One region of the Apilactobacillus intestinapis genome, then DNA from elsewhere that is predicted to be linked to it. Evidence: predicted binding sites of a transcription regulator. Region 1 holds the regulator's gene; the other holds the start of a gene.

Region 1 (5,407 bases):
TCCCCTAGATAGATTCTAGCTGGGAAGAAGTTGTAAGGTAAAAATCCTAAACATGCTGCAACAAGTGCAAAAATCATGATTGAAACGTAGACGTTTCCAACGTTTAGGAAGAAGAACCCAGTAATTCCCATGGTGGTCAAAGCAATAACTGCGACCCCCGTTGCTAATCCATCAAGACCGTCAATTAAGTTAACGGCGTTGGTGATTGCTAAAATCCAAATTAGAGTAATTGGTAAACTTAACCATCCTAAACTAAATGTTCCAATGAATGGTAATGATATGTTACTCATTTGAATATTTCCGAAGAAAAAGACAATGATTGCTGCTAAACTAATTCCAAATACTTTTTGACGTGGTTTTAATACAATGATGTCATCAATTACCCCTGTAATAATGATGACTACTTGGCCCGCAAACATCCCATAAAGTTGATGGGTTGGCATTTGCGACCTTAATAGGAACATCGTGGCAATTGTGTATGACACAAAGATTGCCAATCCTCCTAATGTCGGCATCGGAATTTTATTCATTCTTCGCTTATTTGGACTATCGATAGCTCCCCAGCGAAATGCTAACTTTCTGATAAACGGCGTTACCACAGCAGAAATTAACATTGTCGCGAAAAGGGAAACGATAATTTCGAATTTTAGCATAATCGTTATCCTTTCGTTTTATAATACTATTAATAAATTATACAAATGTAACAGATTAAAAACAAGGTTAAACAAAAAAAGGATTCCCAAAGGAATCCTTTTTTATTACATCATTGGTCCCATTGAAGGGTTCATTGAATCTTTCTTTTCTTCTGGTAAGTTAGCAACAACAGCTTCAGTAGTTAATAGTAATGCTGAAACAGATGCGGCGTTTTGAAGAGCTGATCTTGATACCTTGGTTGGATCAACAACTCCGGCCTTAATCATATCTTCGTATTCACCAGTAGCGGCATTGAAACCAATACCCATTTCCTTGCCCTTTAGATGTTCAACAACGATTGAACCATCAATTCCGGCGTTGTGGGCAATTTGTCTAACTGGAGCTTCTAGAGCACGTAAAACAATGTTTACACCAGTCTTTTCGTCACCTTCAGCAGGGATTTCTTCTAGATCCTTTAGAATATTGATGAATGCAGTTCCACCACCAGGAACGAAGCCTTCTTCAACAGCGGCTCTAGTTGAGTTCAAAGCATCTTCAATTCTGTACTTACGTTCTTTTAGTTCAGTTTCGGTAGCTGCACCAACACGGATAACAGCAACACCACCGGCTAACTTAGCTAAACGTTCACGTAGCTTTTCTTTGTCGAATTCTGATGTAGTAGTTTCTAGTTGGTTCTTGATTTCTGCAACACGTGCAGCTAATTGGTCCTTGTCACCGGCACCTTGAACGATTGTAGTGTCATCCTTAGTAACGTTAACCTTGTTAGCTTGACCTAATTGATCAATGGTTACATCCTTTAGGTTTAATCCTAAGTCGTCAGTGATTAAAGTAGCGCCTGTAAGAACTGAAATATCTTGTAGTTGAGCCTTACGACGGTCACCAAAACCAGGAGCCTTAACAGCAACAACGTTGAAAGTACCACGCATCTTGTTTAGTACCAATGTTGGTAGTGCTTCACCACCAATATCATCAGCAATGATTAGAAGTGAACGACCTTGTTCAACAACTGATTGTAAAACTGGTAGGATTTCTTGAATGTTGTTAATCTTCTTGTCAGTAACCAAGATGTATGGGTTGTCTAAGTCAGCTTGCATCTTGTCGTTGTCGGTAACCATGTATTGTGACATGTAACCACGATCGAATTGCATACCTTCTACAACGTCCATAGTTGTGTTAACACCACGTGAATCTTCAACAGTGATAACACCATCGTTTCCAACCTTTTCCATAGCATCGGCGATTAATTCACCAACTTCTGGGTTAGCAGCTGAAATGGAAGCGATTTGAGCAATATCATTCTTGCTCTTAATTTCGTTTGACATCTTGTGTAGCTTTTCAACGGCTACTTCGGTTGCCTTTTCGATACCGCGACGAACACCAACTGGGTTGGCACCGGCAGTAACGTTCTTCATTCCTTCGTTTACGATTGCTTGAGTTAATACAGTAGCAGTAGTAGTACCATCACCGGCAATGTCGTCAGTCTTTGATGCAACTTCTGATACTAACTTAGCACCCATGTTTTCAAAATGATTTGGTAGTTCGATTGACTTAGCGATTGTAACACCATCATTAGTAATGTTTGGTGTACCTGTTGATTGTTCAACAACAACGTTTCTACCCTTTGGTCCTAATGTAGTCTTAACAGTGTTTGCAAGTTTATCAACACCTCTTAGCATTGAACGTCTTGCGTCTTCTGAAAATTTAACTTCCTTAGCCATTTTTATTCACCTCATTAATAATTTCGTTTTATTTATTATTCAACGACAGCTAAAATGTCGCTTTCTTTTAGTACTAAATATTTTTGACCATCGTAGTCTACTGAAGTACCTGAGTACTTGTCGTAAACAACTTCGTCACCCTTCTTAACTTCTGGTGTAACAGTTTGGCCATTGTCTAAAACTCTACCGTTTCCTACGGCAACAACTTTTCCAGTTTGTGGTTTTTCTTTAGCATTATTTGCTAACACAATGCCTCCAACTGTTTCTTCTTTAGCTTCTTGTGCTTCAATAATTACACGATCACCCAATGGTTTTAACATTTTGCTTGACCTCACTTTGTTTTTTTATCTGTTTTATCAGTGTTAGCAGTCATTTATTATAAGTGCTAATCACTATAAATAATATATTATTTTTTAGATTCATATGCAAGAATTTTAAACCCTACACGATATAATCCTACAAAAAAAGATGGGCCAATGGCTCATCTTTCTTATTCACCTTCATAGTGTTCAATGAAGTAAATTAATGTTTGTAATTCGTTGGTTAAATCAACGTTTTGCACTCTGACATTTTTGGGAACTGATAAACGTTTTGAAGTAAAGTTCATGATACCCTTTGCTCCACCCTTTACGGCTTCATCACATAGGTCTTGAACTACGGTTGCTGGAACAGTAAAAATAACTACTTCAATTTGTTGATCTCTTAATTGTTCTTGTAAGTCTTTAACATCGTATACTGGTACACCACTTTGAACAGTGTTGATCATGTCGTCATGAATATCAAAGGCAGCTGAGATTCTTACGTTACTATCTTTGTGAAAATTAAAGTGTAGTAAGGCTTGACCCAAATTACCTAAACCGACTAATGCAACATTTGTTAAGTGATCTTGATTTAGAATCTTCTTGAAGAAGTCTAATAAATTATCAACCTCGTATCCATATCCACGTTTTCCAAGAGCTCCAAAATAGGATAAATCTCTTCTAATGGTTGCTGAATCAACTTGAACTGCTTCAGCAAAAGTACTAGAGGATATTCTCTTTATTTTCGCGTCGTGTAAACCGCTAAGATATCGATAATACATAGGCAATCTTTTAGCCGTTGCCCTAGGAATTTTAATATCCAAAATCTTCCCTCCCGAATCTTTCATAACATTTATGTATTCTATCATAAAAACAAAGTTTGTGAAAATATTATCATCTACTAAAAAGGATTGAACATTTTAATTTATCGGGGGAAATATGCTAAAATAGTCATTATTACTGATAAAACAAGAGAATTAGGAGGTGAATTTTATGATTATTTTACAAGCAAATAAAATGACAAAACGATTTGGTGGGCAAGATCTTTTCACAAGCGTTAACTTGAGTATCGAAGAAAACAGCAAGGTCGCCTTGGTTGGTCGAAACGGTGCTGGTAAGTCAACCTTAGTGAAAATGATTTTGGGCGATGAACCAATTGATGAAGGTGAAGTCACCACCAAAAAAGGTATCACCATTGGATACTTAGCCCAAAATACTGGTCTAACTTCTGATGCCACCATCATCGAAGAAATGACCAATGTCTTTGCTGATTTAATCGATTTAGAAAATAAAATTCACGAATACGAAAACAAGATGGCTGATCCAAACATCAACTCGGATCCAGAAAAGCTGGCTGAGGTTTCACAAACTTATGACCAACTTCAAGCTGAGTTTACCGCCAAGAACGGTTTTTCTTATCAAGCCGAAATTAAGGCCGTGTTAAACGGATTTGGCTTCGGTGAAGAAATGTACGACCATAAAATTAGTGAGCTATCAGGTGGTCAACAAACCCAACTAGCAATGGCCAAGTTGCTTCTACAAAAGAAGGACCTATTGATTCTAGACGAACCTACTAACCATATTGATGTTAAGACCATTAGTTGGTTGGAAGATTATCTAAAGAGTTATCATGGTGCCCTTCTAATTATCTCCCATGACCGTTTCTTCATGGATAAGATTGTCGATCAAGTCTACGACCTATCACAAGGTCACATGACTCATTATGTCGGGAACTACTCCAGTTATGTTGAGCAAAAGAAACTTAATTACCAACATCAACTAAAGGAATACGAAAAGCAACAAAAGAAAATCAAAGAGATGCAAGACTTCGTTGATAAAAACATTGTTCGTGCATCCACTACTAAACGGGCTCAATCAAGAAGAACTCAATTGGAAAAGATGGAAAAAATTGCGGCACCAACCCGTGATGATAAATCCGCTCGTCTTTCATTCACTCCTGAAAAACAAAGTGGAAACGTCGTTTTAAACGTCCGTGATGCCGCAATCGGATACGATGATAAAATTCTATCTAAAAACATCAATATTGATGTTAAACGTAATCAAGCGGTAGCATTGATTGGGCCAAACGGAATTGGTAAGTCAACATTGCTAAAGACTATCATGAAGCAATTACCACTCCAATCTGGTGAAATCGAACGTGGTACCGGCGTTCAAATTGGTTACTACGACCAACACCAAGATAACCTACACCCCAACAAGACCGTCTTAAACGAAATCTGGGACGACTACCCTACTTACCCGGAACAACGCATTCGTTCAATTCTAGGTAGTTTCTTGTTCTCTGGTGAAGACGTTGAAAAAGTAGTTGGTAACCTTTCTGGTGGTGAAAAGGCCCGCCTAGTTTTAACTAAGCTATCCATGAATCACGATAACTTCTTAATCCTAGATGAACCTACCAACCATTTGGATATCGATAGTAGAGAAGTGTTGGAAAACGCATTGATCAATTTCGATGGAACTATTTTGTTTGTATCCCATGATAGATACTTCATCAATAAGTTAGCCACTCAAATTGTTGAACTATCCCCTGATGGTAGCGAACTATTCCTTGGTAACTACAACTATTATGTAGAAAAGAAGGAAGAACAAGCTGCCATTGAGGAACACAAAAAAGAAGAACAAGCCAAGACCGAAGATGTTGAAGATACAAAACCAAAGTCACAAAATCAAAAAGAATTCATTGCTAACAAAGAGTTACAAAAGAAGCAACGTAAG
Region 2 (5,407 bases), on a different contig from region 1:
CTTAGTCCAGTCATCAAATCATTAGATATCTCAATTAAATAAGGAAGTGCACCAGTAATAAACGCTAAGACAAACGCACCAATTAAGTTAATTATGATGGTTGCGATAAAGTGATCATCACCAGCTAAAAGCGTAAAGTAACCGCGCAAAAGACCGCCAATAAAGGCTAGAATGAATATGTATATTACTCTTCTCATCTAAAATTACCCTTTCTATTTATAAACATTCATAATAATAAATCTTATCATACGTCAGATATTTACTATACCAATTAGCATTTTTACTTTGACATTTAGTCTGTGAAAACTTATCATAATTAGAGAGTGATAACTAAAATTAAAAAACATTAAAAACAAAGCTTAAAATCTTAGAGAAAAATTTTTTAAAAGTATTTTAAAACCGATTTATAGATAAGAATAAGAAGATATAAATAAGGAGCAATAACTTTATGTTACTGGGAAGCATAGAGGCTGGAGGCACAAAGTTCGTTTGTGCTGTGGGTAACACTGACTACCAAGTGTTAGATAGTTTGGTAATTCCTACCACTACCCCTGCTGAAACTTTTAGTAAGGCTATCGACTTCTTCAAACAATTTGAAGATTTAGCCGCACTAAGTATTTCATCATTCGGCCCAATTGAAATTAGAAAAGATTCCACCAAGTACGGTTACATTACCGAAACTCCCAAGCCTGGTTGGTCAAATGAAAACTTTTTGGGAGTATTTAAAGAGGAATTCGATATTCCAATGTATTGGACAACTGACGTTAATGGATCAGTGTTCGGAGAATACGTTAATCTAAAAAATAGCGGCCAAAGATTAGATTCTTTGGTTTATTACACTATCGGTACCGGTGTCGGTGCTGGAATCATCATTAACGGACAATTTGTAGGAGACATGGGCCATCCTGAAATGGGTCACGTGAAGTTAAAACGTCACGAAGACGATCTAGATTTCGATGGAATCTGTCCATACCACAAGGATTGTCTTGAAGGACTAGTCTGTGGACCTACATTTGAAGCCCGTCTAGGTATGAAGGGACAAGAAGTTGCGCAAACTAACCACGTTTGGGACATCATGGCCTACTACGTAGCACAAGCTGCATTGCAAACTACTCTAACCTTCAGACCAGCCAAAATTATTTTTGGTGGTGGCGTAGTTAGTGAAAAATTTCTCAAAAAGGTTAGATTTGAATTTTCTAAGCTATTAAATGGCTATATTGACATTAAGAACCTAGAAGAATACATTTCAACTCCAACCCTTGATGGAAACGGCTCTGCAACTTACGGAAACTTTGCTTTAGCAGATGCCTTGATTAAGCATCAAGTTAAATAAGTTCAGTTTTACACAATCTAAAATTGAATTGATCGAATTTTTTTATAAAAAAAGTTACACGGCATAAAACGTTATTATATCAACGTTATATGCCGTTTTTTCGTGACTTTTATATAAACTTAAGAATTAAATTTAACCAAAACACTTTCATTTTTAAAAAAATGAGTTATTATAATACTTGTAAGTTTGTGAAAGTCTTAATTAATTCACAACTGCGTAAAAAATAATACTTAAAATTCAATTTGGAAAGGATCTTGAATTATGAAAGCATTAGTTTTAACAGGCAAGAAACAATTAGAAATCCAAAACACTGAAATGCCAGAACCAAAGGCAAACGAAGTTGTTATCAACGCAAAATACGCTGGTATCTGTGGTACTGACTACGCACTATACAATGGTCTACCAGGTTCAGCTGACGCTGTTCCTCCAATCGTATTAGGTCACGAAAACTCAGGTGTTATCTCAGCTGTAGGTTCAGACGTTACTGATCTTAAAGTTGGTGACCGTGTAACTGTTGACCCTAACATCTACTGTGGTAAGTGTGACTACTGTCGTACAGCTCGTCCAGAACTATGTGACAACCTATCAGCCGTTGGTGTTACTAGAAATGGTGGTCTAGAAGAATACTTCACTGCCCCAACTCAAGTTGTTTACAAGTTACCAGACAACGTTGACTTGAAGTCAGCTGCTACTTGTGAACCAATCTCATGTGCCGTTCACGGTATGGACTTATTAAACATCAAACCTTACCAAAAAGCTCTAGTTATTGGTGATGGTTACATGGGTCTAATCTTTGCACAATTACTACGTTCATACGGTGTTAAAGAAGTTGACTTAACTGGTCGTCATGATGACAAATTAGCTGCTGAAAAAGAAAAGCTAAACATCGACCGTGTTATCAACACTACTAAGGAAGAAATTCCAGCCGAATACGACGTTGTTATTGAAGCCGTTGGTCAACCAGCTACTCAAGAACAAGCAATCGAAGCAACTGTTAAGGGTGCTCAAGTATTGATGTTCGGTGTTGGTGCTCCAGATCAAAAATTCAGCATGAACACTTACGAAGTATTCAAGAAACAATTAACTATCCAAGGTGCATTCATCAACCCTAACTCATTCGAAGATGCTATTGCCCTACTACAAAGTGGTAAAGTTAATGTTGAAAAGATTATTGACAACATCATCTCACTAGAAGACGTTGAAAGTGTCCTAAACGGTACTTCAAACCTAACTGGTAAATGTGTTGTTAAAGTTTCTGACTAATTTTTGGAGGCTTAAATTATGGCTTTAAACGATTACTTTGATGGTCTACAACACGTAGGTATCCCATCAAAAGACTTAGATAAAACAATCGAATTCTACAAATCACTTGGTTTTGACCAAGCTGGTTTATTCCACAATGGTGAAAACCGTTGTGCCTTCATGAGATACGGTAACCTAACCGTTGAAACATGGGAAGGCGATCCAGTTGCAATGGAAAATGGTGCTATTAACCATATTTCAATGAACTGTACTGATGTTGATAAAGCATTCGCAGCCGCTAAAGAACAAGGCTTCGATGTTTTAGACGACGAAATCCAATCAATCCCAACTTTCTGGGACAACGGAATCCGTTTCTTCAACATTCAAGGTCCTAATCACGAAAAGATCGAATTTTGCCAAATTGTAAAATAATATCTTTCGATCATAAAAAGCACCCAAGCTTATGCTTGGGTGTTTTTTTTATTCTATATTTAAGATGGCATCGAATACCGATTGTGGTAGTTGAATGGCTTCACTAGCACTCTTTCGTTTATTCAAACTTTGACGACGCAATAGTGCTTGTTTCTTTGAAACGCTCTTCTTGTCGCCACTAACCGCCGCATTCTTTCTCAATGGTGGAACATCCACTCTGGCCACCACTCTTCCCTCAATATATCCCTGTACAGGCATCGGATATAGTTTGCGGGGAATTACATATTTTAGTTTATGAACGATTTCTTGAGCCAATTTTTCGGCACTCAAGCGGTGAACGATAAAGGTTAGTTCATCCACCGGCGCATAGTTCACATCAATCGTAATTTTGACGATATCAGATTCGACATATTCCATGAATTGACTATCGTAGGTCGCGAAACCATGGGTAATTGACTTCAATTGATTGAAGAAGTTAAACGCGATTTCGGCTAACGGAACGCTATAAGTCATCTTCACCAATTGATCCGTGTTATCCATGTCCAATAGGACTCCGCGACTCTTAGTTAGTAGTGTCATCACGTCGTTAACCGTCTCGCTCGGTGTTTCAATGACAACCTTATTGAAGGGTTCTTCAATTGTCTTTAAGACCGAAAAATCAGGTAAATCAGACGGATTATTAATCGTCTTTACTGTCGCATCATTCTTAGTGGTATAGCGATAGTTAACGTTAGGTGAAGTGATAATCACGGACATCCCAAACTCATTAATTAGGCGCTCACGGACGATTTGGAGATGAAACATCCCCAAAAAGCCACATCGATAACCCGGGCCCAGTGAATTTGAGACGTGTTCAACGAATTCAATCGAAGAATCGTTTAGTTTCAACTTTTCCATCGCTACTTTTAAATCATCAAAGTCGGCATCCTTGGGATAAATTCCCGCAAAGACAACACTGTGAGCGGGTTGATATCCAGCCACCGCTTGCTTGGTTTGACGAGCTTGACCGGTGATGGTGTCCCCGACACGCACGTCGGCTGGATCCTTGATTCCTGTGATGACATAACCGATGTCACCCGACTTTAATTCCTTTAATGGTAGTAATTGCGGACTAAAGATTCCCACCTCTGGGGTTTCAAACTTCACCTTTTGGTTCATTGACATTAGTTTATCGTTGGCCTTGATTACCCCATCAATGACCTTCACGTAAGCGACAACTCCTTGATATGAATCGTAGTGAGAATCAAATATCATCGCCTTTAATGGTTTGGTTTCGTCACCCTTGGGACTTGGAATGCGGTTGACGATTGCCTCTAGGACTTGATCGACATTAAAACCAGTTTTGGCTGAGATATGGATAATGTCGTGTTCTAAAAACGATTCGTCTAATTCGTAAAGTTGTTGTTCACACATATCGACTTGGGCGCTTTGGTTGTCGACCTTATTGATGACCGGAATAATCACTAAGTTGTTGTTTTTAGCAATCCGGTAGTTGGCAACCGTTTGGGCTTGGACTCCTTTGGTTGCATCCACCAACAAGATGACCCCGTCACTGGCTGACACACTCTTTTCGACCTCGTAGTTAAAGTCGACGTGACCCGGTGTATCAATTAAGTTTAATTCGTATTCTTGACCGTCATTGGCACGATAAATATTACGGACGGTTCTTGATCGAACGGTTACCCCGTGGTCTTGTTCGACCTTCATGTCGTCTAAGACCTGTTCTTCATTGCCACGGAAACTAAAGGTGTCAGTCATCTTCATGATTTGATCTGACAACGTCGATTTTCCATGGTCGATGTGGGCAACAATCGAGAAGTTGCGAATATTTGCTTGTTTCATCATAGTTACTCCTTTATTTGCCAAGTAACCCTGTTAGATAAAAGTCGAAAGTTTCCATTGAGTCGTTTAGGATACTAACCTTGAAGTCATCCATATTTCCCGGAATCGGTTCTTGATTGAACGAATCCAAATTCGATAAATTAATCAATCCACTGGCAATGCTGCTTTGGATAATGAAGATTTTATTGGCAGTTTTGACGTCGATTGATGGAAATGAATCATGAATGAATTGCGCTAGTTGTTCATGGACTTCATATAACTTCTTGCGACCTTCAATCGTCTCTTCTCTAGATGCTTTCCCCTCTAAAACGGGTCCACGCAATGCGTTTAACTTAATTAATGTTAGGTGGTTTTCAATTAAGTCCTTGGTGTTAGTTAGTAAAAACGATTTTAGTTCATCTGTGGTTGTTAACTTGGCTTGTTGTAATTGGTTTAGTGTTTGTAAAAAGAATTCCTGATATCCCACCAAAAGTAGGTGCATGAATATATTTTCCTTGGTCTTGAAGTAGTTAAAGACCGTTCCCTTTGCGACGTGGCTTCTTTGCGCAATCGCGTTGA

The links. The regulator Rex, encoded in region 1, represses fermentation and respiration genes when NADH is low (regulators of the CRP and FNR family bind a similar motif). The targets are predictions, from matches to a motif close to TTGTGAANTANTTCACAA.
Region 2: a site for Rex is predicted at 1,528-1,545, ahead of ACOMA7_RS05190 (zinc-dependent alcohol dehydrogenase family protein). Genes of this name have one in related genera too.

Annotation. Positions count from the first base shown of each region.
Region 1 is NZ_JBMHFD010000005.1:46,945-52,351, reverse strand. It holds gene ACOMA7_RS04645 (glycosyltransferase family 4 protein) at 1-653, opposite strand, end outside; gene groL (chaperonin GroEL) at 759-2,372, opposite strand; gene groES (co-chaperone GroES) at 2,408-2,692, opposite strand; gene ACOMA7_RS04630 (redox-sensing transcriptional repressor Rex) at 2,863-3,498, opposite strand; gene ACOMA7_RS04625 (ABC-F family ATP-binding cassette domain-containing protein) at 3,665-5,407, shown strand, end outside.
Region 2 is NZ_JBMHFD010000006.1:73,992-79,398, reverse strand. It holds gene ACOMA7_RS05200 (fluoride efflux transporter FluC) at 1-197, opposite strand, end outside; gene scrK (fructokinase ScrK) at 449-1,333, shown strand; gene ACOMA7_RS05190 (zinc-dependent alcohol dehydrogenase family protein) at 1,595-2,596, shown strand; gene ACOMA7_RS05185 (VOC family protein) at 2,615-3,007, shown strand; gene lepA (translation elongation factor 4) at 3,056-4,849, opposite strand; gene ACOMA7_RS05175 (TetR/AcrR family transcriptional regulator) at 4,863-5,407, opposite strand, start outside.